Regions from separate parts of the Faecalibacter bovis genome, predicted to be linked through region 1. Evidence: riboswitches for the same ligand, from Rfam matches in the RefSeq annotation. Region 1 holds a riboswitch; the other holds the start of a gene.
The links. A riboswitch is a leader RNA that binds a small molecule or an ion and turns the genes downstream of it on or off. The one in region 1 is predicted to bind S-adenosylmethionine.
Positions count from the first base shown of each region.

Region 2: another riboswitch for S-adenosylmethionine. It lies ahead of J9309_RS08690 (hypothetical protein); the one in region 1 lies ahead of J9309_RS11495 (homocysteine S-methyltransferase family protein).

Region 1 is NZ_CP072842.1:2,366,915-2,385,577, reverse strand. It holds partial or broken gene J9309_RS11510 (TonB-dependent receptor plug domain-containing protein) at 1-1,658, shown strand, start outside; gene J9309_RS11505 (thioredoxin family protein) at 1,660-2,103, shown strand; gene J9309_RS11500 (homoserine dehydrogenase) at 2,137-3,315, opposite strand; SAM riboswitch class I at 3,554-3,657, opposite strand; SAM riboswitch class I at 4,061-4,159, shown strand; gene J9309_RS11495 (homocysteine S-methyltransferase family protein) at 4,205-5,203, shown strand; gene metH (methionine synthase) at 5,191-7,854, shown strand; gene metF (methylenetetrahydrofolate reductase [NAD(P)H]) at 8,039-8,995, shown strand; gene J9309_RS11480 (hypothetical protein) at 9,102-9,872, opposite strand; gene J9309_RS11475 (hypothetical protein) at 9,823-9,993, opposite strand; gene J9309_RS11470 (hypothetical protein) at 9,997-10,167, opposite strand; gene J9309_RS11465 (MFS transporter) at 10,620-12,062, opposite strand; gene lipB (lipoyl(octanoyl) transferase LipB) at 12,154-12,873, opposite strand; gene J9309_RS11455 (hypothetical protein) at 12,960-13,820, opposite strand; gene J9309_RS11450 (S46 family peptidase) at 14,003-16,150, shown strand; gene J9309_RS11445 (AI-2E family transporter) at 16,216-17,364, shown strand; gene J9309_RS11440 (phosphatase PAP2 family protein) at 17,471-18,049, opposite strand; gene J9309_RS11435 (Sec-independent protein translocase subunit TatA/TatB) at 18,049-18,513, opposite strand; gene secD (protein translocase subunit SecD) at 18,601-18,663, opposite strand, start outside.
Region 2 is NZ_CP072842.1:1,796,945-1,811,619, forward strand. It holds gene J9309_RS08645 (aldehyde dehydrogenase family protein) at 1-1,235, shown strand, start outside; gene J9309_RS08650 (GMC family oxidoreductase) at 1,261-2,790, shown strand; gene J9309_RS08655 (hypothetical protein) at 3,027-5,846, opposite strand; gene J9309_RS08660 (hypothetical protein) at 6,599-6,844, opposite strand; gene J9309_RS08665 (tetratricopeptide repeat protein) at 6,954-8,501, shown strand; gene J9309_RS08670 (3-ketoacyl-ACP reductase) at 9,068-9,796, opposite strand; gene J9309_RS08675 (hypothetical protein) at 10,009-11,154, shown strand; gene J9309_RS08680 (hypothetical protein) at 11,240-11,563, shown strand; gene J9309_RS08685 (hypothetical protein) at 11,595-12,518, shown strand; gene J9309_RS08690 (hypothetical protein) at 12,496-13,104, opposite strand; SAM-I-IV-variant riboswitch at 13,150-13,245, opposite strand; gene J9309_RS08695 (MutS-related protein) at 13,355-14,675, shown strand, end outside.

The DNA.
Region 1 (18,663 bases):
ATAGTTTAATTGACAGAATTGAAGTTGTAAAAGGACCTGCTTCATCGCTATATGGAACTGAAGCAATGGGTGGTTTAATCAATATCATCACAAAAGATGCTAGCAAAGCAAATACATTTCATGCCGATATATATTCTACAACTTGGTTAGAAAATAATATCGATTTAGCCTATAAATTTAAAGTCAATGATAATGCAAGTAGTTTAATAGGTCTTAATTATTTTAATTTTGGTAATAAACAAGTCAAGAATAACGACAACTTCACAGATGTAACACTTCAAGATAGAATTTCAATTTTTAATAAATGGAATTTTAAACGCACAGACAACAAGATTGCAAATTTAGCTGCACGATATGTTTATGAAGATCGTTGGGGTGGTGAAATGCAATATGATAAAAATATACATCGCGGAAGTGACGAAGTTTATGGCGAAAGTATATTTACTAATCGTGCTGAAATTCTTGGTATGTATCAACTACCAACAACAGAAAATATTTACACTCAATTTTCTTACAACTATCATCAACAAGATTCATTTTACGGAACAGATTCTTACCAAGCTAAACAACATGTTGCATTTGGACAAATCTATTGGGATAAACTAATTGGTAAACATAGTTTATTAACTGGAGCTACGTATAGATACACACTTTATGACGATAATACACCTGGAACGTTAAGTAACGATGGATTATCTAATTCACCTATGGAATCTCCTTTACCTGGAGTTTTTATACAAGATGAAATTACATTTAATCCTACTCATAAATTATTATTAGGTTATCGATTTGATTACGATAAACATCACAAAGGAATTCACTCGCCTCGTGTTGCGTATAAATTATCACCGAATAAAACTCATACAATTCGTGCAAGTTTTGGAACCGGATTTCGTGTTGTAAATCTATTTACAGAAGATCATGCAGCTTTAACTGGATCACGAGATGTTATTATTAAAAATGATTTAAATCCTGAAAAATCATACAACGGAAACATAAATTATGTATACAATAATACATTCAATTTCGGTAACGTAAATTTAGATGCAACTGCATTCTATTCCTATTTCACAAACAAAATTATTGGCGATTTTGAAACAAATCAAGATCAAATTATTTATGATAATTTAGATGGTCATGCCATTTCACAATGAATTTCTGTCAATGCGGATATTGTTTTCAATTTTCCTTTAAAAATTAATCTTGGAGTTTCTTACATTGATGTATTTCGAAAAGAAAAAAATGAAGAAAATTTAGAAGTAACTATTCAACAATTACATGCACCAAAATGGTCTGGGAATTATACAATTTCCTATGCTTTTCCTAAAAAATGGAACATCGACTTGACAAGAACTTGGTATGGAAAAATGAGATTACCAATTTTAGAAAATGATTACAGACCTGAATTTTCTAAAACGTACATGCTAAGTAACGTTCAATTAACTAAATCTTTCAGTAAATTTGAAATCTATGGAGGTTTGAAAAATATTTTCAATTTTGTACCAGACAATCCTTTAATGCGACCTTTTGATCCATTTGATTATGAAGTTGACGATCCGATTAATAACTCAAATGGTTATACGTTTGACACTGGTTACAATTACTCTCCTTTACAAGGAATACGAGGATTTTTAGGTGTTAGATATACGATTAGATAATATGAAAAATTGGCTATTTGCAATTTTATGTTTTGGTTTAAATCCTGTTCATGCTCAGATTGACTTAAAAGATTTTAATCAACAATTTAAACAAAATCCAAAACCTATTTTCCTGTATTTCAATACAGATTGGTGTAGGATTTGTAAAATTCAAGAGAAAGAAATTGAAAAAAATGAAAGTATTAAATCTGAACTGAATTCCAATTTCTATTTTATAAAATTGAATGGAGAATCTTTGAACGAAATAGAATTTTTAGGTCAAAAATATCAACCTAATATTCAAACCAAAACTCATTCTTTTGTTACAGAATTTATTGCATATCAAGATATTGCATTTCCATTATGGATAATTTTAGATGAAAACTTAGAAGTTATAGGAAAGTTTTCTGGATTGATAAAAAAGAAAAATTTTAATCAATTATTTCAACAAATAAAAAAAGAGTAACACAAATGTTACTCTTTTAATTAACCACAAAAATTACTCGAATACGATTAAAGATAATCTTTTATCATTCAACAAATTCACATTCTTTAGTTGATGAATAGAAATTGTTCCTATAATATGATTGTAAGAATTACTTTGGTATCGTTCTTCAATATCTTCAAAAAAATTCTGGATTCCAGAAACTTCCGTTTTATAACCCAAGTAAACTTTTAACTTACCTGATTCATTTATTTTTAAAATTTTATCAGATTTTTTCCTAATCGAATATTCATAGTCATATTGCAAAGCCGAAATATCACTTAAAACTGCCGAAGCAGTAGGAAATCTACCAGCGCCATTACCATATAAAAACTGCTCATCCGACAAAGAACTTCCGATTAAAACGCCATTATACTCATTATTTACTAAAGCTATCGTTTTATCTAGCTTGACAAATGTTGGCAAAACAGTCGAATTTAAATCTCCATTTTTATTAATGATTTTAGAATTTGCAATCAATTTTATTGTATAACCTTTTTCTCTTGCATACTCAAAATCCTTAGTTTTCAATGAAGTAATTCCTTTTCTAATCACATCAGCTATCTCAATCTTCGTACCAAAAGCATGTAATGTAATGATTGATAGTTTATGAGCCGCATCAAAACCCTCAACATCTGCTGTCGGATCGGCTTCTGCAAATCCATTTTTTTGTGCAGATTTTAATGCATCTTGATAGGATTCATTTGCATTTGCCATTTTAGTTAATATATAGTTTGTTGTTCCATTTACGATTCCAAAAACATAATTCAATAAATCATTATCAAAATATTCTTCAAGATTTCTAATGATCGGAACCGAACCACAAACTGAAGCTTCATACAAGAAAGAAACATCATTTTCTTTTTGCAATTTTATTAATTCAAGATGATGTTCTGCTATCAATTTTTTATTTGCACTTACGACATGTTTATGTTTAATAAACGCTTTTTTTATGATTGAATAAGCTGCATCAGAATCCGAAATTAATTCAACCACCACATTTATTTCATCATCATCTAAAATATCATCAGGATTTGTAGAAAAAAGTTCATTTGGAGCATTTCTAAACTTGTCTTTATCCTTGATAACAATTTTTTTGATTGATGCATTTAACTTCGGTTTATCCTCTAAAACCTTATAAATACCTTCCCCAACTACTCCAAACCCAAAAAGGCCTATATTTAATTTTTTCATGATTTTAACGGAAATGGATTAAAAGTTGAAGATTTATTTTCGATTTTTTTAGAATTTAATTTCGAAAAATCACTGTAATAAAATAGTAATTCGAGCCTTGATTGATTCATATTTATTTTGTTTTTTATTAAATAATACAAACAAAATATCACAGAAGAAGTAGTTGAAAATTGATAAAATATCAATCAAATTACGATATATATATTATGACCTAATCGTAATGATTTGATAAAGATTTCTCTCATCTTTCCTTTAACTAAGGATGGAATTAGCACCTTGATTAAATAAATCAGGTTGCTAAAGTTTCTCAGGGCCATGTCCCTCCACTTTTCTTGATAAATTGAAATATTAATGAACTAATTTTAAGCAAATTTAGAGAAATTAATTTCTAAAAACCTAATTTATAAAATGTTAAAAATTAATAATTTTCTATTACAACAACATAATAATACATTTTTTAGAATAATATTTTTTATAAAACTTGGTTATCTGAAAATTATCAACAATTTAATCTGTATTCTAAAAAACAATTTCTACTTTATTATTCTACTAAATCCATAGATTATTTATAAATATGAAAAGATTTCTAATAATTTAAAATAAAATGAAAATAAACATCACAATAATAGTATAAATTTCAATCTTATTATGTTATTTCAATTCAAAACAGAATACAATACTTAAATTAATACACTTACTTAGAAAAATTTTCTAAAATTAAAATTATAATTATAAATTTGCATTAACCTTATAACGAAAGATGGAGGGAATAGGCCCTATGATATCTTAGCAACCCAAATTTTGTTGGGTGCTACATCCTACTCTATTTAGAGAAAAATAAGGAAATGGAAATTCTTCTACTTTCGCTATATGGTTTAAAATTTTTTAAATGACTTTAAACGATATACTAAAAGAACGAATCTTAATTCTTGACGGTGCGATGGGAACAATGATCCAAAAGCACAATTTACAAGAAGAAGATTATAGAGGTGATAGATTCAAAGATTTCCATACTTCTTTAAAAGGAAACAATGATTTATTGGTCCTGACTCAACCTGAAATTATCAAGAATATTCACCGTGAATATTTAGCAGCTGGTGCAGATTTAATTGAAACCAATACTTTCAATGCCAACATCATTTCGATGCAAGATTATGATATGGTCGATTTAGTGGACGAGTTAAATCATGAGGCGGTTCGCTTAGCGAAAGAAGCTTGTGCTGAATATTCTACACCAGAAAAACCTCGTTTTGTGTTAGGTTCTTTAGGTCCAACTAATAAAACTGCTTCAATTTCTCCACAAGTTAATGACCCAAGTTTCCGTGATATTGATTTTGACACATTAGCCCATGTGTATTACCGTCAAGCAATAACCATGATTGAAGCTGGTGTCGATGCTCTTTTAGTGGAAACTATTTTTGATACTTTAAATGCAAAAGCCGCATTTTATGGGATTCAGGATGCTTTAGAAGAAATTGGAATGGATATTCCTTTAATGGCTTCTGGCACCATTACCGATAAATCGGGACGAACACTTTCTGGTCAAACAACTGAAGCATTTTTGATTTCATTAGAACATATCGATTTATTATCAGTTGGTTTAAACTGTGCGTTAGGTGCAACAGATTTAATTCCATACTTAGAAGTATTAGCAGATAAAGCGCCATTTTATGTGAGTGCTTATCCTAATGCTGGATTACCAAATGCGTTTGGTGGATACGATGAAACAGCAGAAATGATGCGCGAACATATTAAACCATTTTTAGAGAAAAAATTAGTTAATATCATCGGTGGTTGTTGTGGAACTACTCCAGATCATATCCGTATGATGGCGGAGATCGCTAAAGAATATGAACCAAGAAAAATAGCTGGACAATGTCAGAAGTAAAAATTCAATTAGCTGGATTAGAACCTTTAATTGTACGCGAAAATTCAAACTTTGTAAATGTTGGTGAACGTACTAATGTGACAGGTTCGAAAAAATTCTTGCGTTTAATTAAAGAAGAAAAATACGAAGAAGCACTGCAAGTTGCCCGTGATCAAGTTGATGGTGGGGCACAAATCATCGACATCAATATGGATGAAGGAATGATCGACGGTGTAGGTGCAATGACAAAATATTTACGTTTAATCGCTTCGGAACCGGACATTTCTCGTGTCCCAATTATGATTGATTCATCCAAATGGGAAATCATTGAAGCCGGTTTAAAAAACGTTCAAGGAAAAGCGATAGTCAATTCAATTTCCTTAAAAGAAGGAGAAGCTTTATTCATCGAACACGCAAAAAAAATCAAACGTTTTGGTGCAGCTGCCGTCATTATGGCTTTTGATGAAAAAGGTCAAGCAGATAAATACGACAGACGTATCGAAATAGTAAAACGTTCGTATGATATTTTAGTAAATGAAGTAAAATTCAATCCAAAAGACATCATTTTCGATGTAAATATTTTCCCTGTTGCAACTGGAATGGATGAACATCGTCGCAACGCGATTGATTTCTTTGAAGCTACAAAATGGATCAAAGAAAATCTTCCACACGCATTGGTTTCAGGTGGCGTTTCTAATGTTTCGTTCTCGTTCCGTGGAAACAATACAGTTCGCGAAGCAATGCATTCCGCTTTCTTATATCATGCAATTCAACACGGAATGGATATGGGCATTGTGAATCCAGAAATGATTGAGATTTACGATGATATCGATCCTAAATTATTAGAACACGTGGAAGATGTTTTATTGGATCGTCGTGAAGATGCTACTGAACGCTTGATTGAGTTTGCGGAAGGACTAAAAGGCATTACGAAGGAAAAGAAAAAAGATGATTCTTGGCGCGAATTACCATTAGAAAAACGTATTGAAATTGCTTTAGTTAAAGGAATTACAGAATTTATTGATGAAGATACTGCTGAAGCGCTGGAACAAATCGGTTCTCCACTTCGCGTGATTGAAGGTCCACTGATGGATGGAATGAATGTCGTTGGAGATTTATTCGGTAGTGGAAAAATGTTTTTACCGCAAGTTGTAAAATCGGCACGTGTAATGAAAAAAGCCGTAGCGTATCTTACACCTTATTTAGAAGAAGAAAAATTAAGAAATAAAAGCGATAAAGAACCTGCTAAAATTTTAATGGCCACTGTAAAAGGTGATGTTCACGATATTGGGAAAAACATCGTTTCTGTTGTTTTAAGCTGCAATGGTTTTGAAATTATTGACTTAGGTGTGATGGTTCCGCCTGAGAAAATTTTAGAAGAAGCACAAAAACAAAAAGTAGATGTCATTGGACTTTCTGGTTTGATTACACCTTCGTTAGATGAAATGGTTCATGTTGCCAAGGAAATGAAACGTCTAAACTTAGAGATTCCGTTAATGATAGGTGGAGCTACAACTTCTAAAGCACATACTGCTGTAAAAGTTGCTCCTGAATACGACAAGGCGATTCATGTGTTAGATGCATCTCGATCAGTAACGGTTTGTCAGAAATTAATTGGGCAACAACAGACTGAATTATTAGAAGATACTCAAAAAGATTATGATAAAATTCGTGAAGGGTTCTTGAATCGTGCAGTTGCAAAAGATTATTTGACGATTGATGAAGCGAGAGTCAATAAATTAAAACTTGATTTTAATGAAAATGCGCCTTTCAAACCCAATCAATTAGGCGTATTTACGCACACAGCAACTGTTACTGAATTAAAAGATTTCATCGATTGGACACCATTTTTCCAAACTTGGGATTTACACGGAAAATTCCCAGCGATTTTAGATGACGATGTGGTTGGAACAAATGCAAAAGAATTATACGTAGATGCTTTAGCAATGTTAAATCGCATTGAAACGGAAAAATTAGCACAACCAAAAGGAGTATTTGGTTTATTTAAAGCCAATACAATCAATGATGATACGATTGAATTGTTAGATGAAAACGGAAATAAAATCGATGAATTCTACACCTTACGCCAACAATCGAAAAAATCAAAAGAAGCTCCTAACCTATCGATTGCTGATTTTATTGCACCGAAAGATTTAGAAATAGACGATTATATCGGTGCATTTGCAGTAACAGCTGGAACTGAAATTGAAGATTTTGCGAAATCATTTCAAGATAATTTAGATGATTATAATTCGATATTAGTGAAAGCGATTGCTGACCGTTTAGCAGAAGCTTATGCAGAATTTCTACATAAAGAAGTTCGAACAAAATATTGGGGCTATGCGGCAGATGAAAATTTAGAAAATTCCGAATTAATCGCTGAAAAATACAAAGGAATTCGACCTGCGCCAGGTTATCCCGCTTGTCCTGATCATTTAGAAAAACAAACGATTTTCAAGATTTTGGATGTAGAAAATAATGCTGGAATCAATTTAACGAGTTCATTAGCGATGTATCCCGTTTCTTCAGTTTCTGGTTATTATTTCGGAAATCCGAAAGCGAAATATTTTGGTGTTGGAAAAATAAAAATGGATCAAGTTGAAGATTTTGCACAACGCAAAGGAATTACGATTGAAGAAGCGGAACGCTGGATAAGTCCGAATTTAGCTTAATTGATTTGATTCTGAAAAATTCAGAATGACAATTCATTAATTCGACAGGCTAAATTTAGTTCAGCTTCTCATTAAAATGATAAAAATTTAGATGCGATTCTGAAACGAGTTCAGAAAGACAAATCACTTAGAACTTAGAAAAAAACACGAAAAACGATTTTCGAATTTCGTTAAACAATATAAAATGAAAGTTACTGAACATTTAGAACGTGCAAACGGAAAACCTTTGTTTTCGGTGGAGATTTTACCTCCATTAAAAGGACAAGATGTGAATTGTACGTTTAAAACTTTAGATCCTTTAGTGGAACTAAATCCAGCTTTTATCGATGTAACCTATCATCGACAAGAGTTCATTTACAAGCAAAAAGATAACGGATTATTGAAGCGTTACCAAGTAAGAAAACGACCTGGAACAGTAGCGATTTGTGCAGCGATTCAAAATCATTATAAGATTGACGCAATTCCACATTTAATTTGTGGCGGATTTACGAAAGAAGATACTGAAGATGCTTTGATAGATTTGAATTTTTTAGGCATTGACAATGTATTGGTTTTACGCGGAGATCCTATTAAAACAGAAAAAACATTTGTACCTGAGGTTGGTGGAAATGCGTACGCATCTGAATTAATTGAACAAATAACATCATTAAACAAAGGAAGTTATTTAGATGACGAAATTCAAGAATCTCACCCTATGGATTTTTGTATTGGAGTTGCAGGTTATCCAGAAAAGCATTTTGAATCTCCAAATTTGGCAATGGATATGTATTACCTAAAAAAGAAAGTGGAATTAGGTGCTGATTACATCGTAACTCAAATGTTTTTTGATAATCAGAAATATTTTGATTTCGTAAATAAATGTCGTGAAATGGATATTAATGTTCCGATAATTCCGGGCATTAAACCATTAACAACCTTTAATCAATTAACTAAAATTCCTCAGAATTTCTACATTGATTTACCAGAAGATTTAGCCATCGAAGTTTTGAAAGCAAAAGAGAAAGAAACAATTAAGGAAATTGGAATGGAATGGTGTATTAATCAATGCAAAGAATTAATAGATTTCGGAGTTCCTGGATTACATTTTTATACAATGAGTAATTCAATTAACACTCAAAAAGTTGCAAAAGCTATCTTTTAAAAAAATAACCTCATTTTATAAATGAGGTTATTTTTTTAAGAATTAAGTAAAAATGATTGAATCATATATTAGATGTTATGTTTAACTTCTATATTAATCAAAATATTTATGGTGTTGTTACTGAAGGTGGTATAGGATTTTGAGTAGCAGAACCACTATTAGAATCAAGTTTATGTAATTGTGAATCTAATGTATTTATCGAATTGTTATTGATAACAAGCACATCAATTTCCCATAAGAAATAAGAATCTACTGCAGAATTTGCTCGGTATGGTGCAGTATTCACAAAGTCAGCTCGTACTCTCCATGTATTTCCTTCTACAAAAGGAACAATATTCGGTAACACTTGTTTGTAATCTTTAACATTTTCAGAACCAGCGTTGGTATTGAAAAGATTGATATATGCATTTGCATCCGAATTATTAAATGTTTCTCCATTAATATTTGATTGACGCAATACCGCAGAAGTTATAATTAAAGTATATTTAGTTGCATCAATTAATGTATTAAAATTATTAATCCAATCTTCATTTTTACTTGCTCTCAGCTTATATTTAAAATTATAAAATGGTCGTTGTACCAACGTTGTAGATAATGATTTAGTCTCCGGATTCCAATAAACTGGTTTAGCTACATCCGCATTATAGGTATCCATCGTTTCAACTTTAAGATTTCCATTCACGTGTAATTTTGCAGTTGGTGTTTGCGTCCCAATCCCTACATTGCCAACATCTTGAATAAAAAAATTATTGTTCGCTGTACGAGTTTCACCTTTAGATGTAGTAGCTAATTCTACCCTAGAATTCGTTTCATTATTAACCCAAGCATCATTTCGCAATTGGTTGCCAGCGTTGACCATCAAAATAATAATATCCAAGCGTTTTGATGTTTGAAACTTGCGAAAGACTTGTCCCAGAATTTACATTTGTAATCGTATCGACATAAACTATTGCACCAATATGATCGATGGTATAAACACCACTTGCTTTATTAGCCAAATTCTATTTAGAAATTTTTGGAGCAATAACACCATCAGCGACGTTAGCGACGTTTGGTTTTCCTGCAATGACTAATGTTGTTTGAGGTAGATTAGTGCCAATCCCAACTTGGGCAGACACATTTGTACATGTATAAATAGCACATGCACTTAGAAATAAGAATGTCTTTTTCATTAAATTTTAAGTGTGATTTAGTGTGTTTTTTATAATTATAAAAAACAAGTTGGTTTACTTCTTAATTAAGAAGTGTATATAAATAGAAAATTCTATTGGATGGTAGTATCGGATTTATAAGAAGTAATCTAAATCCTTATCGAAAGTAAATGCATAAATATATGGCTATTTTTAGGTTGGTTGATATACAATATTTGGTTAGAATATTGTGGTCCAAATATAGAATATTATTATAATCATTACTGTTAAAGTTTTTTATTTAACATTTCTTAAAAAAGATTAATAAAAATTATCATATTAATAAATTGATTTATTTTAATTAATCTTGAATAAATATTTATAAATGAATAAGTTTCTATTTATAACGTGATTTCTAGTAATAAAAACATTATCAAATAAAAAAAGGAGTGCTCCGATGGAACACTCCTTAAATTTTGAAAACTATAATAGATTTATAATCCTTGTTTTTTGAATATTGATTTAGTCGCAACAGCATAAAATGCTAAATAAACAAAACATAAAACACATAGGATATAACTAAAATGGATTGACGTAAAATCTGCTAACATTCCTTGAAGAGAACTGATTATACCTCCACCAAAAATCATCATAATTAAAAAAGACGAACCTTGAGATGTATTTTTACCTAATCCATTAGTTGCTAACGCAAAAATACAAGGCCATAACGTACTACAAAATAATCCGACAGATGTAATTGCATATACAGAAACTAATCCTGAAGTATTCATTCCGATTAGTAAAGCTATAATACCTATGATAGAGAATATTAATAACATACGCGCAGGATTTCCTTCTGTAGCAATATCAGCGATGATTAAAATCAAAATAATTAATGCGTAAAAATAGAAAGGTTTTAAATCGTGTCCGGCGATGTAATTCACTAATAAGAAAATTCCAAAAGCTAAATATGGAGCAACAACTTTCAAAAACATTGTTTTAGCTTTATCTAAACCAAAAGCCTCTGCAGCACCACCCCAGCGACCAATCATCATACTTGCCCAATATAAGGAAACATATGGTGTAACTTGAGAAATAGAAAATCCTAATTCGTTTTCCATATAAGCTGGGAAATTACTTACTGTAGAAACTTCTACACCAACGTATAAGAAAATAGCAATCATCCCTAAAACCAACTGAGGATATTTTAAAGCTGATGATCGATCAACTTTTTTAGCCACAGCAGGTTTATCTTCTTTGTCTAATCCAAAATATAAATCATCTTCTTCAACTTCTTCCTCAATATGATTTGGTAATTTCGAGAATTTTAAGAAAACTGCAACCAATGTAAATGCGATACCTAAACAGATGTATGGAATTTTAACAGCTTCGATGCTAAGATCAGAATCTTTCGCATCAGCACCACCGAAAATTGCATAAGCAACAATTAATGGACCAATGGTAGTTCCTAAATTATTAATTCCTCCAGCAAGTGTTAGACGTTGAGAACCAGTTTTTACATTTCCTAATGCGATTGCTAACGGATTTGCAACAGTTTGTTGAACCGAAAACCCTAACGCAACTGTAAATAAACCGGCTAACATTAATTCGTAAGATCCAGTATTAGCTGCTGGTATAAATAGTAAAGTACCTAAAGCTGAAACTAATAATCCAAAAACTAAGCTATTTTTATAACCGAATCTATTGATTAAATCTTTTCCTGTGGCTAGAGAAATTAACATGTAAATAACTGAACCTACGGTGTAGGCAATATAGAATGCTAATGATACGAATTGACTTTGTCCTTGTGTTAAATCAAACGCTTTTTTAAATACTGGAATTAAGATGTCATTACTCGCAGCAACAAATCCCCAGAAGAAAAAGACCGTAACTAAAGGTATAAATTGTGCCCAATTAGTTTTTTGTGATTGACTCATATGTTTGTAATAGATTTAATTAAAAAAAACTACCTGAATAATCAAGTAGTTTCTAAATATATGTTAAATCTAACTTAAAATAAAAATCTTTTTAACTTATCTTTAAATTCACTTCAAATACTTCTTCAAAGTGTTTTTGAACGAATCCTTTAATTTCTTCCATGTCAATTTCTCGATTAAGTTCACGATCAAGAGAAGCCACAGCTTTGTCTTTTATCCCACAAGGAATTATATATTCAAAATAACGTAAATCCGAATTTACATTTAAAGCAAAACCATGCATAGTAACCCATCTAGAAGCTTTAACACCCATTGCACAAATTTTACGTGCATATGGTTTACCGACATCTAGCCAAACACCTGTTTCACCTTGAGAACGCTCACCTTTTAATCCGTATTCTGCTAACGTTCGGATAATAACTTCTTCCAAATTTCGCATGTATAAATGAATATCAGGTTTAAAAGTCTCTAAATCAAGAATTGGATAACCAACCAATTGCCCTGGTCCGTGATAGGTAATATCTCCACCTCTATTTGTTTTTACAAATGTCGCTTGGATTTCGTTTAATTTATCTTCGTTGGCTAACATATTTTCTACATCGCCACTTTTCCCTAAAGTATATACATGAGGATGTTCAACAAAAAAAAGATGATTTTTTGTCGCTTTAAAAGCTGTTGAACCTTCTTTTTCTTGACTTCTATTATATTGCTTAATGGCTACATTTTCTGCTAATAACTCTTCCTGAAGATCCCAAATCTCTTGATAATCTCTATTGATTCCTAAATCCTGGAAGAACACTTCTTGCTTCATTAAATAGTAATTTTGTGCAACAAATTTACAAAACGTTTTATAGATAGCATCAACAAAAAAAACACCTTAAAAAGGTGGTTTTATATTTAATCTTCTAATTCTACTTTAAAATTTCCTAATGCTGGATCACCAATTAATTGATCTAAACTATATTCTTTAATAAATGATTTTCCGTCTGATGTAAACATAACATCTTCAATATTTACAGATTTAATTTTACGAGGGAAAGTATATTTGTATTTAAATTTCATTTGCTTCATCATTCCCGCAAACATTTGCTTCTCCTCTTCTGTTTCAAATTCTTCAGATTGATAATCTTTTAAATATTTTTCCGAATCTATTGTTTTAGAAAATGTTTTCCCATCAAAAGCATATTTCATGCTCGAAAAATTTGAAAGTGGATTATCCGAAAATAATTCGTCAAATGGTGAACCTTCCTCCTGATTTTTTTTCTTTTTCTTCTTTTTCTTTTTAGATTCTTCTGCTAATTTTACTGCTTCAATTCTAGCTTTTTCTTTTTGGCTAATTGTAGCAAAAGTATTTTCTATGATAACAGAATTTGAATTAAATTCATCAACAGATTTAGATCTATTAATAACTTCTAAAGCAAAATTATCTCGCATATCTAATCTAAACTTCACAAAATCAATAGCATCCAATTCATCTTTATAAATTGAAAAATCTTTCAAATTATTAGCTGATTTTTTTGAACCCATCGTTTGCATTTTCTCTAGAAATTCTAAATATGTAAATTCAGTATTAGAAATCTGATTCATTTCTATTTTCTCATCCATATCAACTGCACCCATCATTGCTGCCATTTGTGGCATTTCAATTTTTTGTACATAGTCAACTCCTCCTGTTTCTGTTACAACAACTTCTTCTGCAATGGTACAAGAAGTAATAGTTGCTGCACCGATAAATAGAGTAAAAATTTTCTTTAGCATCTTTATATAATAGTTTGTTAATTTAAGTATTGCTAAACTAATTTAAATATTTAATATTTTCTATGATAATAACTAGTAAATCAACTTTAGGAACTGGCTCATAATTTTTACAAATTATATATGGGAATCCACTCCGAATCTGTTATATTTGGGAAAGTTTATATATTATAAAAAGAAGAATCATGAAAAAAATGATGGTTAGAGGATCATTATTATTCACTTTGTTAGCAAGTTATATGGGATTTGCACAACAAGGTGGTGGAATGTGGATCCCTACAGAGTTGAATGAGAAAGAAATGAAAGAGATGGGATTACAAATCTCGTCTAAGGATATTTTTAGTACAGGTGATAAAAGTATTAATAATGCAGTAGCACACTTTGGTGGCGGATGTACTTCTGAAGTAATTTCACCTCAAGGATTATTATTAACAAATCATCACTGTGGATATGGTCAAATTCAATCACACTCATCATTAGAAAATGATTATTTAACTGATGGATTTTGGGCTAAAGAATTAAAAGATGAATTACCTAACAAAGGTTTAACCGCAACTTTTATTACTAAAATTGAGAACGTTACAAAGAAAATCTTAAAAGGTGTAAAACCTGAGATGACTGAAGAACAACGTGAGTCTATTGTGAAAGCAAATATTGAAAAATTAACTGCTGAAACAAAAACATCTCAATACCAAAAAACTTTTACAAGAGCATTTTATAAAGGAAATGAATACTACCAATTTACGACTGAAACATTTAACGATGTTCGTTTAGTTGGTGCTCCTCCATCTGCAATTGGTAAATATGGTAACGATACTGATAACTGGGTTTGGCCACGCCATACCGGAGATTTTGCTATGTTCCGTATTTATGCAGATAAAAACAACAATCCAGCGGATTATTCTCCAGACAATGTTCCATACAAACCAAAGCACCACTTACCTGTAAATATTGGTGGAATCAAACAAAATGATTTTACATTTGTTTATGGTTTTCCTGGATCAACAGACGAATATTTACCAGCATCTTCTATCGAGCAAATTAAAGAATCTTTAAATCCTGCTCGTATCAATGTGCGTACTATTGCTTTATCACACATCGATAAAAAGATGAGAGAGGATGATGCAACACGTATCGCGTATGCTTCTAAACAAGCGCGTATTTCTAATGCTCATAAAAAATGGATTGGTGAAAACTTAGGTTTAAACCGTTCGAATGCAGTTGAAAAACGTAAACAATATGAAGCCGAGTTTACTAAAAGAATTCAGAACAACAAAAAGTTAAAATCGGAATATGGAACAATTATTAACGATTTAAATACTGTTGTAAAAGCAAACGAAAAATACAATTTAGCTTATAATGTTTATGCGGAAACTTTCGGTTCAAATTCTGAAACGTATCGTATGGCATTGGCTTTAAACAATGTATTAAATGCTGTTGGTAAACCAAATTACGAAGAAGTTAAATCTCGTGCAGTAAACCAATTAGCTGGGATGCACAAAGATTATAATGCTGAATTAGATGCTGCAATTTCTTCAGACTTAATTGATAATTACTTTAAAGCAATTCCGACTGAATTATTACCAACAACTACAAATCCTGCTGCTGTAAAAGCTGCTATAGGAAATTCTGTTGTAAACGGAACTAAACAAGTTAACGGTAAATCTTTCGTAGGAAATATTAAAGAAATCGCTGCTAATGATGCTGCATTTATCGCTGCATTAAAAGAAGATTCTTTAATCAATGAATTACAAAAAGTAGTTGATGCAAACCAAACAAATGTTGCTCCTTCTTACTTAGCAAACAACGCGCAGATTACTAAATTAATGCGTACTTATATGAAAGGGCAAATGGAAGTTTTCTCTGACAAGAAAATTTTCCCAGATGCAAATTCAACATTACGTGTAACTTACGGAAAAGTTGATGGATATAATCCTCGTGATGCTGTTCGTTACGAACCAATCACTTATATAGATGGTGTAATTGAAAAATACGTTCCTGGTGATTATGAATTCGATTTACCAAAACACATGATAGAATTATATGAGTCTAAGGATTACGGAGATTACAAAGATGCGACAGGTAAATTACCAATTAACTTTATCGCAACTAACCATACAACTGGAGGAAACTCTGGTTCGCCAGCTTTAAATGCTAAAGGTGAATTAATTGGTTTAAACTTTGACCGTGTTTGGGAAGGAACAATGTCTGACTTAAATTACGATCCAGAAATTTGCCGTAACATTATGGTAGATGCTCGCTACATTTTATGGGTAGTTGAAAAATATGCTGGAGCTCAACGTTTAATAGATGAAATGACAATTGTAAAATAAAATATTTTCAATTAACTTTAAAAAGCGCTTACATTTTGTAAGTGCTTTTTTTAATAAACATTATTATGGTTACGAAAAAAACAATTGAGTTTCCGTTTTATATCAAACTTGCTTGCTGCTTAATTTCAATATTACTCCTTGGTTGGTTTGCAATAATTGGGCAAACTATATTAATTCCATTAATTTTAGGTTCTATCATTTCGATATTACTTGTACCCTTTTGTAATTTTTTCGAAAGATTTTTATTTTTCCCTCGTGTATTATCCAGCCTTTTTACAACTATTCTATTTTTTGGATTTATAACTGGAATACTTTATATTTTAATCAATCAATTGATTGATATCGCTGATGAATGGCCCGCTTTCCAAGCACAGATAACAGAATTAATCAGCGATTTACAACGTTGGATTTCTAGAAACTATGGTGTAAGTTCTCGTATGCAAATCAAGTATTTGAATGATAATTTGAATAAAACCTTTGATTTTGGAACTGTTATTATTGAACGAATCTTGAGTGGAATTACACGCTACTCTATCTTATCCCTGTTTACATTTTTATATATTGTTTTTATCTTAATTTATAGAAGACATTTAATACGTTTTGTGTTTTATATCTTTCATGAAAGACAACACAAAGACGTTCTTTCTGTTATTTATAACACACAAAATATGGTAAAACAATACTTAATTGGGTTGTTTTTACAAATGTTAATTGTATCCGTTTTAACTTATATTTCATTAAGTTTCTTAGGTGTTAAATACAGTTTTGTATTGGCATTATTAACAGGAATATTAAATATTGTGCCTTATGTAGGGATTACAATTTCTGTAATATTATCGGCAATTCTAACATTAGCAACAGGCTCGCCAAGTCAGGTTTTATTTGTCTTTATAGCTTATATCATTGTACACGCAATTGATGGAAATATTGTAATGCCAAAAATTGTTGGATCTAAAGTAAAAGTAAATTCATTAATCATCATTATTGGATTAGTAATCGGCGAAATGACGTGGGGAATCATGGGAATGTTTCTATCAATTCCGATATTAGCTATGGGAAAAATAATATTTGATCATATTCCTGAAATGAAACCTTGGGGATTTTTATTAGGCGAAGAAAAGTCTGAAAAGTTAAATCCAAACGTTGAAAATTATTTTAGAAAAAATCGAAAAAAATTCTTTCAAAATCAGAAAAAAAATAATTCTGATAAATAAAATATTTTAGAATACTAATCGATCATCCCGAAATAATAAAATTACTATTTAACATAAAAAAGCTCAGATTATATTTAATCTGAGCTTTTTTATTATGTTTTAAAATTTATTCTAAACTTGATTTATATTTTTTTGTAATCCAATAATAAATATTCAAATAAAGGATTCCGAAGAAAATACCGATTAAAGTTCCGAAGAAAATATCACCCGTATAATGTACTCCTACGTAAACTCTACTATAAGCAATCATCAATGCCCAAATCAATAAAGCATAAATTAACCAACTGTAATATTTCCGTAAAACCATTCCTACAAAAATCGCAACTGCCATGTGATTAGAAGCATGTGCAGATGTAAAACCATATTTACCTCTACCCTCGCAACCAATTGCTCTGAACATTCCTTGAATATCAGGATTATGACATGGTCTTAAACGTTGAAAACCATTTTTTAAAACATTCGTTAATTGATCTGCACAAGTAATCATTAAAGCTATGCATATACCAGCAACTAATGTTTTTTTCCAACCTACTTTTTTATAAAGTAAAATTAAAAATATGATGTATAATGGTATCCATGTTTCCTTTTCAGTCGCTATTAACCAAAAATTATCCCATTTTTCAGTTCCTAAATTATTAAAATACAAAAAATTTTGTACGTCCCAATCAAAAAAATCTTGAATCATTAGCGACTAATTGAACCTCCGTTACCTAGTTCTTGTTCCGTTTTAATTTCAATTTCAGTTTTAGCAATTTCAATTGTTTCTTGCACTTGCTTCACTTTATCTTCTACAACTTCTTTCGTTGTATTTTCTTGATCTAAAATAGATTTTTCTAAATCATTAATTGGATCTTCCAAAGCTTTTGTAATATCCTGAGTAGGATCTGCAGATTTAAAAGCATCTTGTATATCTTTTGTAGGATCAAGATCTGCAATAGTTTCACGAATTTCTTTTGTAGGATCTATGTCTGCAACAGGATTCATAATTTCTTGCTTAATATCTTCTGTAGCTTCCTTCATTTTACGAACTGCTTGTCCAAGTCCACGTGCAATTTCAGGGATCTTTTTAGGTCCAAAAATTACAACTGCTACTACTAAAATAATCATAATTTCCTTGAATTCAAGGAAAGCTGGGTATATCACTAACATATTCACTCAACAAAGTTAAAAGACAAAGTTACAAAAACAAAAAAACCGTCAAGTAACTTGACGGTTTTTTCTATAAAAATTATTTTATTATGCTTTTGATTTATTTTTTTCTCCTGTCATATCGTATAATAACGGTGACGCTACGAATAA
Region 2 (14,675 bases), 570 kb from region 1:
AAGATCGTGATAACTATTTAATGAAGATTGCAGATGTCTTAATTAATAATAAAACTTATTTAGCTGAATTAATTACAAAGGAACAAGGAAAACCTTTAAATGGGCCAGGATCTAATTTTGAAATGGATGCTTGTATTGGGTGGACTCAAGTTCCTGCTTCGTTGAATTTAGAAGATGAGGTAATTTTTGAAGATGATACGCGTAAAGATATTTTACAAAGAAAACCTATTGGTGTTGTAGCTGCAATTACTCCTTGGAATTGGCCTTTGATGATTGCTATTTGGCAAATTATACCATCTATAAAAATGGGAAATACGGTTGTAGTAAAACCATCAGAATATACAACAATTGCTTCGTTAGAAATGTATCGTTTAATCAACGAAGTTTTACCTGCAGGTGTTATTAATGTTGTAACTGGTGATGGTAAAATTGGTGCACATATCACAGCTCATTCAAGTATTTCAAAAATTATGTTTACAGGTTCCATCGCTACAGGAAAACGAATTATAGAAGCTTCGAAGCATAATATGGCGCGTTTAACTTTAGAATGTGGTGGAAACGATGCTGGAATTGTTTTACCAAAAACAGATTTTAATTCTATTGCCGAAGGTTTATTCTGGGGTAGTTTTTTAAATATGGGACAAACTTGTGCCGCTTTAAAACGCTTATACGTGCATGAAGATGACTTAGATATTTGTGTTGAAGCCTTGAGTAATTTGACTAAGAATTTTAAAATGGGTGATGGGATGAATGAAGATGTTTTATTAGGTCCAATTCAAAACCAAATGCAATTTGATAAAGTAAATGCTTTGATAGAAGCAACTGCTAAAAATCCAAAAGCTAAAATTATTGTTCCAAATCCGGAAGTGTCAAATGATGGATTTTATATTCCAATCACATTTGTAACTGGTGTTGATAATGGTGATGCAATTGTAGATGAGGAGCAATTCGGAACCGTTTTACCAATTATTACCTATAAAACTTTAGAAGAAGCTATAGAAAAAGCCAACAGCTTAGAAATCGGGTTAGGAGCTTCTGTTTGGGGTAATGATCAAAAGTTAATGGAAGAAGTTGCTGATCAGTTAGAAGCAGGAACTGTTTGGATGAATCAACATGGTGCTATACATCCATTTGTACCTTTTGGAGGTGTAAAACAATCTGGATATGGAGTTGAATTCGGAATTGAAGGATTAAAAGCTGTGACAGTTCCAAAAATAATGAGTTATAAAAAATAATTATCTAAAATTAAACCACACAAAAATGAAAAATACATACGATTACATAGTTATTGGAGCAGGTTCTGGAGGTGCAGTTGTTGCTTCTCGATTAGCTGAAAATAAAAATTTAAAAGTTTTAATTCTAGAAGCTGGACCTTCTGATGTAGCTGAAGAAATTCAATCGCCTGCACAATGGCCATTAATTTGGAATACAAAAAGAGATTGGGCATATCATACAGTACCTCAAGAAGCAGCCGGAAATACTACTAAATATTGGCCTCGTGGAAAAACGTTAGGAGGTTCTAGTGCAATTAATGGAATGATTTACATTCGTGGAGCGAAAGAGGATTATGATAACTGGGCGTATAAAGGTTGTTACGGTTGGGATTATGAAAGTGTTTTGCCTTATTTTAAAAAATCTGAAGCTTATGAATTGGGTGAATCTGAAACTCATGGTGCTGACGGTCCAATGGCTGTAACTAAAATTAAAGAACCAAATCCTATTTCTATTGCAGCTATTAATGGTTGTAAAGAGTTAGGTTATCCTACAACTGATGATTTTAATACAAATATTTGGGGAGCTGGTTTAAATGATTTGTCTGTTACAAAAGATGGTGTTAGAGCATCTACTTCTGAAGCGTTTTTAAAACCTTATTTAAATAGTGATAATTTAACGATTATTACAGAAGCAACGGTTCATAGGTTGATTATCGAAGGTAAGAAGTGTGTTGGAGTAGAGTATGAGAAAGAAGGTGAAATAATTCAGACTCGTGCAAATGAGGAAATAGTACTTTCTGCAGGTACTATAGGTTCAGCTCAGCTATTAATGCTTTCGGGAATTGGAGATCAAAGTGAATTAAGTAATGTAGGGATTGAAACCATTCATCATTTACCAGGTGTTGGTAAAAATTTACAAGATCATTTATTATGTAGTGTAATTTTTGAAGCTAAGCAAACGATTGTTCCTCCAAAAGCGAATTTATTAGAAGCACAAATATTTTGGAAAAGTCGTCCAGAAATGAAAGTGCCAGATATGCAACCTTTATTTATGGCTTTACCATATTATGCTCCAGGTTTTGAAGGTCCAGAAAATGCTTTTACGTTTTGTGCAGGGATGATTAGACCGGTTTCTAAAGGATTCATTAAACTGAAATCAAGTAATCCAAAAGAATATCCAATCATTGATCCTAAATATTTATCAGAACAAGCAGATTTAGATGCTTTATACGAAGCTGTTGAATTGTGTCGTAAATTAGGTTACACAGAAGCTTTAAAAGATTGGATGAAAGAAGAAATTTATCCAGGAAAAGATAAATCTAAAGAAGAAGTTTTAGATTATATCAGAAAATCTGCAAGTACATACCATCATATGACAGGAACTTGTAAAATGGGAATCGACAAAGAATCAGTTGTAGATCCGGAATTAAGAGTTTATGGTATTGAAGGACTAAGAGTAGCTGATGCTTCAGTGATGCCAGATGTTCCTTCTGGTAACACTAACGCACCTACCATTATGATTGGCGAAAAAGCCGCTGATATGATTCTGAAAACTTATAATAAAAAGAACAACTAAGAATTAAGATAATTAATTATAAACAATAATCCCATTCAATATTTTGAATGGGATTTTTTTAATATATAGAATATGATAGGATAATTTATAAAACAAATAGTAAATATTTTATATGACTCAATTTAAAATAAATTTATAGAATATAAATTTTGGAATTAAAAATAGACCTATCTAAAAAAAATAGGTCTATTAATTGGTTAATTGAAAAGATTTATTCTATTAAATTGGTTTATTTATTATTGTGGACATGTAACTTCTTCAGTATTTAATTGTCCATTGTCAGATACAGTTATTTCAAAACATTTATTACCTGGTGATTTAATTTTAATTTTATTCAAAACTACTTCTTCTACAATTTCACCCATATTCTTCCATTCTAGTTTTGCATTAGAGTTGATTGTATTACTACTACCACCATCGGTAACAAGTACTTGATTTTTTTCTCCATTATTAGATGGGAAAACATAAGATTCCTCACGGTACATATCATCAGAAATTTTTCTAGAGAACTTAAAAGTTACATTTTCTTCTGTAGTACCTAATTTAATTTCATTTTTATTACTAATGTTATATGAACCTAAAATGAATTGATTTGAGAATTCTCCAGAATTATTAACATCACTTATCATTTTTAATCCCGTCGAATATTCACCTACACCAGTTGCTACACGATAATTAGAATTACTTAGATTAATACCATAGTCATTTTCAAAAATAATTTTTTGATTAGAGTTAGTCTTATCGTAAATACGGACTTCATTTAAACTTACTAGTCGGTTATCTGTTAATCCTGTTACTTTATAATCCATAAATCCTTTAGGTGATAATATTATATCTTCTACTGAATTTCTAAAATTAGATACTGAAGAAGTAAAATCAAAAGGTTCGCCTAGATATCCAAAATTACCATCAATAAAAACACTTTCATTGCCATTATTAAACTCTTGACTGATAAGTTTTGAATTAGTGAATTTTTGATTATTTATATTTGTCGTTTTGATAGTAGAAATAGCCCCATTTACTTCTAATGAAGTATCTGCTACTCTATCCGTTAATTTATGTCCAATTGCAACTTTACCTTCTTGGTAAATATTTTGATTGTTGTCTGACGCTTGTGTATCAGTTCCCTGAATTTTCCAAGGTTCTGTTTGTGGACTAATTAAATCAGAAATATTTTTCCATTCTAAATGTGTTGTATTTGTTTCATCTTGGGTTTTAGATACTAAAACTTGATTTAAAGTACCTGCTTTTCTTGGGAATACGTATGAACTTTTATTTTCAGTATCGTTATTGTCACTAAAAGAAAATTTAATTCCTGTAGAATTTTCTAATGAAATTTTATTTACATTACCATTAACTTTTGATTCTAAAACAAAGCCATTTAACCCAACATCTTCCGAATCACTTTGCATAATAATAGAATTTGAGTGATTGTTACCAGAATTAATAAAAATTTGATTAATTGCAGATTTACCTACAAAACCAGTTGACTTATTTACGTTTATTTTTAAATCAGGATTTGACTTATCGAAGAAAATTTCTTGTTTTAATGTTTGGTTCGTATCCGTACTATTTGCTGACCCAATTACTTCATAGTATCCTTTTCTATTATTTGTTTTAGAATCTATAGATAATATATTTTCTGGATTAGTTATATCAATAGCTTCACCAGAATACATTGATTTTACATCTACAATAATTTCATTCGAAGAACCGTAATCTACAGCTAAACCTTTTACATCAAAACTATTTAACGAACTAGTGTTATTTACAACATTAGATGTACCTTTTACGTGTAAGTTATAATTTGAAACAGGTCCATCCTTATCAAATCCAATTGCAACTTTACCTTCTTGGTAAATATTTTGGTTGTTGTCTGATGCTTGTGTTTCAGTTCCTTGTACTTTCCAAGGCTGTGGACTTGTTAAATCAGAAATATTTTTCCATTCTAGTTCTGTACGTATTAGAGGGTTTCCATCTGCATCTCTAGGTGGATTTGAATTGTCATATCCTTTAGTAGTTAAAACCTGATTTTCAGACCCTATAGATTTTGGGAATATATATGCACCTGATGTTCTGATTCCAGATACTTCATCTGGTTTAGAATATTGAAATACTATTCCTTTAGGGTCAGATAAACTTATTGTATTTTGATTTTCAAAGTCTTGTCTAGAATTTAAAGTAAATACACTTTTTAAATTAGATGCATCAGGATTAGATTGCATCACTATACCGTTATGCAAATATTTATCACTATCAGTTGAAACTGTAAATGATGCGCTATTACCGTTTAATAAATGTATAGACTGTACATTAGAGTGTAAATCTGAATTAGTTTTGTTATCATATCTCTCTTCTCGACCTATTAATTTTAAAGAATTATTATTTGTTGGGTAATAAAGAGTGTTTCTTGTACTTAATCTACCATTTATTAATGAGTTATTAAAAACATTCTCAGAGTTTGTGAAATCTATTATATCTCCACTGTAATAAGATTCGAAATTATAATTAAAATTTCCCAAATAAGGAACACGGCCTTTGTCACCATTAATTTTTACATAATTCTCGTTTTCACTATTAACTTCTGTTTTTGTTGCTCCCTTTACATCTAATTTATATTTAGAAGTTGGGTCATTTTCTTTAAAACCAATAGCTACATTACCTTCTTGGTAAATGTTTTCATAGTTGTTAGATGCTTGTTTATTAGTGTTTTGTATTCTCCAAGGTTCAATATTCATTTTTTGCCAAACAGCTCCGTCAAAAAAGTAATATCCTGGATTATTAATGTTGATAGTTTTATCACTTGCAGCTTCTGTTAAACCTTCAGTAATATAAACTATAGTTCCTTTTTGTAACTCAGTATATAAATTATCTTTTGCTTTTAAATCGTTTCCAGAAAATTGTGGTGTAATTATACCTTCAGGTAATGTAGATTTAAATTCTTCAGATTCTTTAACATGCAACGTTGATTTTGGTAATTCAGTATTTATACCAACTTGTGCATTCAAAGAGGTTGCTCCAAATACAATAGCGATTAAAATGTAATTCTTTTTCATAATGGGATTTCGATTAATTATAGAGCAAAATTATAAAACAATAGATTGTACTTATATTACAAGTGTATAAGTTTTATTAATTCTTACATTAGTTTTTTGTTGGTTAAATTATTTTATATAAGTTAATTAAGCTTTATGAAAAATGAATTTTTTCTAAAATATAATTTTTCCGAAAAAGTAAAAATTAATAACTAATAAAAGATTTATTAATTACGGTTTCGTAGGGAGTGGTATTGATCTATGTAGATATTTTTGATACATCGTATAAAAACAAATAGAGATTTAGCTTAATATTAAGGTAAGTTGATAGTTGTTAATAAATGTTAGTTATTAATTAATCTTTAAAGTTCAATTTGAAAATTCTTATACTAAAACGTAAGGTAGATATGCATAATAGGCTTTAAAATGTTTTGAAATTTTAAATACAAGCATAAAGGCCTAGTTAATATATTTAGATATGATTAATTTAAGTGAAGAAGGGTAGAATATATTATTTTTTGATAGAATAAGTATTGAAAGATTTTACCCAATATAATATATCTTTTATAAACTAATTTGTGAAATAGAAGTATTTAGATTCAATTTATAAAATGACTTTTAATTTTTTTAGTATCAAATTTTAAAATTAGATATAAAAAAATAATTAAGTACTTTAATTATTTAATAGAAAAAAATCAATTCAAATTTGATTAAAAATAAAAATCGGAAAATCTTAAGATTTTCCGATTTTTTAAAATTTATATAAAAATTTATTAGTCAAATTGTACACAATTCCAACCTTGACAAGCTTGAGGTCTTTCCTTTTCTTTTTCTTTTCCAAATAAATTTATAGCTGGATTTGTGTTGCTCGAATTAATTGTATCAGTTGTGTTTCTTGATTCAATTTTCGGGAAAGTAGCGTTGTATTCAGAGTTGTCATCATCGTTTGCACATGAAACAAGTGATAAAGATATTGCAGTTAATACAATTAATTTAGAGTAAAGTCGTTTAATATTCATATGTTTTTTTTTCAAAACTATATATTGTAGGTTATATTTGGAAATAAATATAGTCATATTTTATATATAATGACGGAAAACGTATATAATTGATTGTAAATAATTAAAAATGAAGTTAAATACTTTAATTTTTTTTCTATTTGTTTGTATAAATTCCTTTTCACAAACAGATATTAAAAACGAAAACATAAAAGAGTTACTTAATAATAGAACTGATCTAACAAATGAAGCAATCTTCGAAAGATTAGATAAAGCTATAGCTCTTGCTATTTCTACTAACGATGAAGAAATAATTTCAACTGCTTATTTAGAAAAAGCAACATTCTTATATGGACAAAAAAAATATAAAACTTCATTAGAAAATTATTTAAAAGCTTCTCAATATTTAGATCCAAAGAAAAATAGTTCTAAATATTATACAATTCAATACGGATTAGCATTATCAAATCAACATATAGGAAATTTAGAAGAAGCAAATACGATTCTATTAGAATGTTACAACTACTTTAAAAATAATCAAGAAATTGATGATAATAAAAAGGCTTTAGCCGCTGTATTAGGAAGGTTAACGGTTCTGAATATATTAAATAACAATATATTGAAAGCCGAAACTTATAACGAAGAACATCTAAAAGGTTCAAACGATAAAATTGATTCAGATTATGCTTTAAAAAACAAAGGTATAATACAATTTTATAAAGGAAATTACGATGAATCAATTAAGTTATTAGAGAAGTCTTTAACTACTATTGTAAATAATAAAGATGTTTACTGGGAAATGTATATCCTTTATTATTTAGGTGAAAATTATCAGAAAAAAGGCGAGCAAAATAAAGCAATAAGTTACTACGAACAAGTTAAAGCGCTATATGAAAAGACAGGAATTACAGATATTACTTTGCGAGATAATTTCCTGAAATTAAATAGTTATTATAAAGAACAAGGTGATAAGAGCAAGCAAGTTGAAGTAATTAATACTTTAATAGAATTTGATAGCATAAATTATGTCGTAAATCAAGAAGTTTCACAACATTATTTCAATGACTATATAAAGAACAATTTAACATTACAAAGAGATCAATTAGAGAAAGAAGTTAAATTTCTTAATACACAAAGTATAGTTCTTCTAATTCTTATTGTAATTATCGCAATTGCATCATTTTTAGTTTATTATAAATTAAAGAAGAAGAACGAAATTTTAAATAGAAAAGTAGAAGAGTATCTTGATAAGTTAAGCCAGGATAGTACTGAAGAAGTTGTAGTAGCTAAGGTTGAAACAATTTTAGAATCGGATAAAATTTTATTTCAAGAATTAGAGCAGAAAATCAGGGTTTTCGAGGAAAATCTAGAGTTTATTAATTCAGATGTTTCATTAGATTCTTTAGCAAAGAGTTTAAATACAAACCGTTCTACCTTATCTAAATTTGTAAATACATATAAGAATAAGAATTTTAGAAAATATTTAAATGATCTTCGTATCAACTATATCATCAAAAAGTTAGTGAGTGATAAAAAATACCTAAATCTTACGATGGATGGGCTTGCAGAAGAGTGTGGTTTTAATTCTAGACAGAAATTTTCTGATGCATTTTTAGATACAACTAATATCAGACCGAAAGATTTTATCAAAAATTTGAGTGATAAAATAGATAAATAAATCAGTTCCGAATTGAAATTTTTTATATAAAGTACAGAAACGTCTATTTCTGTACTTTTTTTATTTACATAACAAAAAATATGACTAAAAATTTAAATTTTTATTAATTATATAATGAATTTAATAACAATCATTTAAGTTTTTTAAAAAAGGAAAAAATATATTCTTTTACGTCAAAAATAATACGCTATGACGATACTTGACTACAAGTACTTGCATCAAGTAAAAAACTAATCTACTTTTACCTCAAGGATTACGACATATTCTTGGAGTAATATCGAGGCGCTAATTTACTAATGTTAAATGTTATCATTGGTCTCGATAGGAAATAAGAATAGTTTTAAGTTAGTTAGGTTAGTAAACATGGTAGTTTTTTAGTTGAACTACCATGTTTCTTTTAAAAATCCGAATATGGAATTAAATACAATATTCCATATATAAGTTTAGAAATTTTCTTTTAGTTTAATATTTTATGCATTTTTTTTAAGAAACGTTTATTGATAAGATAAACGTTTTTTTATTTGCATAAAAAAAGCCCTTTAAACGGGCTTTTTTCTTTATGTTTCTTATGGATTAGTCGACCATAATCCGAAATCTTTTACAAAAGCACGCTGCGGAAGTTTTAAATGACTCACAATTAAGTAAGCTAAATCCTCAGGCTGTAAAACACGATCTTCGTTTCCATCCGTAAACTTAGCATTTAAAGTCATTTCAGTAGCGATTGTACTTGGGTTAATCGTTGTAACACGCACACCTTTTTTTCTAAATTCTTGCATCACAGCCTCCGTCATATTAATCACAGCAGCTTTAGAAGCTCCATAAGCACTCAAATTAGCGTTTCCTTTTAATCCAGCTGTAGAAGCAATATTAATGATGTCACTTGATGTTTGTTGCGTTAAATAAGGTAAAACCTCATGCATTACGTAATATGTCCCTAAAACGTTTGTTTTAATAGTATTTTCAAAATCTTCAATTGGTAAATCTAAAATTCCACCAACTCTTAAAATACCTGCATTGTTAATTAAGATGTCTATTGATGCTGCATTTTCAGTTAATTCGTTAACAGAATTTTTCACTTCTTGTAACTCACTAATATCTGCAGTTGAAATTGAAACAGAAATTGTATCATCTATAGTTTTTGCTTCGCTAGCAACTGTTTCTAAATCTGATAATGTTCTACCAACTAATAATAAATTAACTCCTTCTTTAGCCAATGCTAAAGCCATTGCTTTTCCTAAACCTTTTCCAGCTCCTGTAATTAAAGCTGTTTTTCCATTTAATGATTGCATTTCCATTGTAATAAATTTTTACAAAGTTTGTTTATTTCAGCTAATTCATCAAATGTTTTAGAATAAATTATGTTTAAATAATTTAGAATTTTATCTCGCAAATTGAAGATTTATAAGAGTGATATGCAAATGCTTCGAATTAATTATTTTATTTAAAACATTATATGCTATTGTGTTTTAATATTTTGTATATTAATAAAAAATTAATTCTTTTAGCTTTGAGATTAGTAATATTAGTGATGTTTTTATTGTTTTCTTTTAAGGGATATAGTTTTCCGAAATTCGAAAGTGAACAAAGATTTTATGATGAATCGCTAAATAAAGAATTTAGAGCGGCGTCAGATTTATTGGGAGATTTATATATCAATAAAGATTTAGAAACTAAAATTAAAATTGGCTTAAACAAAAGTTCTGATAATGATTATTATTCAAATAAGTTTAATGCTTTATTATTTCATTATTACTTTTTAATTGGTGATACAAGAGCGTGTTATGCAATTTTTGAAAAAGAAATAATGAGAACTGAAATTGAAAGTAAAATTTCTTATGTTTTCCTACTGAGCGAATTTTACGACTACTTCAACAAAGTTTCATATACGGAGTATACGGATCAGATTTTGAAAAGAATTAAGTTTATTGGGAGTGAACTAAAAGGAGATGAAAAATTATATGTTGAATCTACTTTTTTGCTGAAAAAAAGTTTGTCATTCAATAAAAGTAACATCATTGTTAGTCGTGATTTGTTAAATGAATCGATAACAATTTTAGAAGAATTAAGTACAGTTTTACCGAAAGAAGATTATAAAGTCGCTAAAACAATTGCATATAATTATTTAGGAATTACTTATATGGATCATCTTGCAGCTAATAGTAACAATCAGGATGATGAAAATAAATTAGTTCATGCAATTTCATTATTTAAGAAATCCTTGCGTTTTAATGCAACCAAAAGCGCGTATTCTAGTTTTACAGTGTATAATAATTTAGCCTATGCAAACAACGTAAAAGGCGATTACAATCAAGCGTTGATATACACAAAACAAATGGATGAATTGCTTAAAAATGCTGATAAAAAGGTTTATTTATTCGATAAAATGTATTGTAATTACACAGATAGCTATAATTTATTGTTAGATAAAACGAATACTGAAAAATATTATCCACTGTGCATTAAAGGCATCAAAGAAGCGGAAATTCTTAAACAAGATATTCTTAATTTGATTAATGAAAATAAATTAAATATCAGTCCTGAAATTAAGATTTCTAATCCACATAAATATAGAAATATAGCAATAGTGGTTTTTGGATTAATAATTATTATCGGTTTGTTGTATTTGTTTAATAAAAGACAATCAGCAAATTAATTGATGAATTTTAAAAGAATATTTATCTAAAAATTTTATTTGTAACAAAGAATGAGTTAAATTTAATAGGCTAAAAATTTCCATTATGAAAAGAGTATTTTTTGAAAAAGATCCAAAAAAAGATTTTTTATTTATTATTTCTGAACCAAACGACTCTTCGGAAATCTATCGAGTGCGAAATTTTACAGACGAAACAGGTCACGAGTATGTTTACACATTGATTGGCGAAAGAAAGATATTAACTGATGAAATCTTGAACAATAATGTTTCTTCGTTAGCAGAAGGAAAATATATCAATTACAATGGGGAAGGGGAATTATCTTCAGCCAAAGAATGTATCGAAAGTATGCTAGATTTTAGAAATTTAAATAAAGAAAATGACATCTATATTTATGTCAGAAACAAATAAAACATTGTTTTATTACATATAAATTTGCAGAATGAAAAAATTATTACTGTTTGTTTTAGGAATTTCATTCTGTTTTTTTTTGGTCACAATTTCTTTTGAATATTTTTTGAGAGCAATTCCAAATGATTTCAAAACGAAACAGTATCATCTTCGAAAAAATAAAGAAAATATTGAAGTTTTAATTCTAGGAAGTTCACATACTTTTGTTGGTGTAGATCCTAAATATTTTGAAAAACCAGCATTTAATTTGGCTTATTCATCTCAAACTTTAGATTTGGATGAGAAGCTATTTAATCGTTATAAAAATCAATTAACACAGCTGAAAACAGTAATAATTCCTGTGTCATATTTTAGTTATGTATTGGCTTTGGAAGATGGAACTTCTGCTCATAAAATCAAAAATTATAACATCTATTACCAGTTATATTCTCATACTTTTAAAATTGAAAATCAACTTGAAATTGCACATCAAAGTTTTGATAAAAATTTAGCTGATTTAGAATTGTTTAAGAGTAATCCTGATTTTAAAATCACAATAGATTCTACTGGTTATATTAACAAGCGCTATATAAAATCAAATTTAGATTGGCAAGAAAGTGCGATTCATGCGGTTAATAATCATTCCAAAAACATGGATGATAATTTAACCAAATTGCGAATGAATCAAAATCAGAAATCATTAGAAAATATAATTTCTTGGTGCGAGGAAAATCAAATTAAAGTTATTTTAGTTTCATCGCCAACAACTGATGCTTATGTCAAAAAATTGAACGCAAAGCAATTCAATTATTGGCGAATGACTACTCATGCTATTTCAAAAAAATATCAAAATGTAATTTGGCTAAATTTCCTTGAAAATAACGAGTTATTTACCTTGGATGATTTTCAAAATGCAGATCATTTGAATGAAAATGGTGCTGAAAAAATGTCGATTATTCTGAATCAATATTTGTAGGTTTCCATACATCAACAACTTGATTATTTTTATAAATAACAACTTCTTTCAATCCACGATAAAAAGGGCCTTTATCAATTATTACAAAGGTTTCTAAATAACTTATCTTATCTAGAATTTGCTCATTCTGGAAGGTCTGAAAAGTGTTTTTGAAACCTATAAAAACAGTGTTTGAAGGAAGATTTTCTAACTCATTTTCTTCAATTATTTTCACGTCATCTTTTGTTGCGTAAAATTGATCCAATATATAATCAAATGTGACTAGATTTTTACCTTCTAAAAATGGGCTGAATTTCAAAAAATCAATCAACTCTTTTACTTTCCTATAAAAATTACCAACCATTGGCGGTTTTGGAATATTAACTTCAAATAAATTTCCATCAATTAAACGTAAAGGCTGTACAAGTTGTAACTCTTTTTTATGGTTAATTAGATGCTGATAATTAAAATCTCTTCGTCTAAATTCTTCTTCAATTTGTGTTGAAGTTGATTCGTTTTTAATAGGTGTAAATTGATTAATAAAATCAATTAATTCAACGTTAGATAGTTTGTTGAAAACTAAATTTGAAATGTTTGTGTGATTCATACAATAAATTTTTAATGTTTATTGTATTTCGATTAATAGAGGATGTTTTACGTTATTTTTGGAAAGTAATCCCGTATTATTTGACCACCGTGGAGACTACTCTCGGTTGGTATCACAATGCTGTGATTCGAAATACGTGGTAAAAGTATAATTTATATTCTAATTTTCAAAATGCTGATTTTGATGTAGATGTGTAAAAGAATAATTTTTATGTTAGAATGCTTACTTTTACTGAACTAAAACGAATGAAATGAATAATTATATTCAGATAGAAAATCAACTTAAAGAACAATTTTCAGAATTAAAATCGCGTAAAAATTTATTAAGTAATATCCGTTTAGCGGCATTTGTTATGACTTGTGTATTATTTTATTTTTACGTTTCTCATGACAATATTTTATTGCTTTTAGCAACCGGAATTCTATTTATAATCTTTATGATTTTTGTGGTGAAATCCACAAATGTTTCGAACAAAATCGCACACATTTCTCAGTCTTTGTTAATTATTGAAGATATTAAAACTAACGATAGAGTTGATGAATACGTAGCTATAAACGATGAACATTTTGCTAATGTTTATAACAAAGATTTGGATATTTTAGAAGGCCAGTCTTTGTTTAATCGTTTAAATAAAACACAATCTTATATTGGAAATGTACAATTGAAATATTTTTTATCGAACTTAATTTTTGAAAAAGAAGAAATTTTAAATCGGCAGAAAGCTTTAGAAGAATTAAAAAATAAACCCGATTGGATTGTAAAATTCTTAACATTTTCTAGCAAAGCTAATTTAAAATCTTTCGAGATTTTCGGAACTTTAAATCGTCAATTTGAAAATCAAAATTTAAGATTTTTACCTATTGTTTTAGGAGTTATCAATCTTGCGATTTTTATTTATTTAGCCGTTTTAGGTTTTCCTAAAAAAGCAGTTTTCTTTTGGATTGTGATAGCTATTCCTGTAGGATTTATCATCAATTTTTTATTTAAAAATCGAATCAATAAGTCACTTTCTTTCGCCTTTATTAGCCCTGAACAATTAGATCATTTAATTGAACTTTTAATTCATACAGAAAATGAAGACTTTAAAGAAGAAATTAATTTAAACAATAAAAACGGACTTTTTAATGATGGTGTAAAAGCTTCTGATCAATTAAAGGGGATTAAATCTTCCATGGATGGTTTTTCCGCTTTAGGAATTCCAATTGCTGGTTTTCTGTTAAATTGTTTTACACTTTGGAAATTGTACCACACCATTCAGTTAGAAGGTAGAGTAGGATCCGCTATCAAAAATAATCAAGATTGGATTGTGAAATTATCAGCGATTGAAGCGTATATTTCTTTTGCAATTTTTAATGATAAATTCAATACTTTTTCCACGCCAATTATTTCGGATCAACCATTTGAATTGAGTTTAAAAAATGCATTTCATCCTTTATTGAGTGAAGATATTGCTGTTAAAAACGAGTTTCAATCTAATCGACGAAATAATATTGCAATTATAACTGGTGCAAACATGGCTGGTAAAAGTACGTTTTTGCGTACAGTCGGAACAAATCTTGTTTTAGCAATGA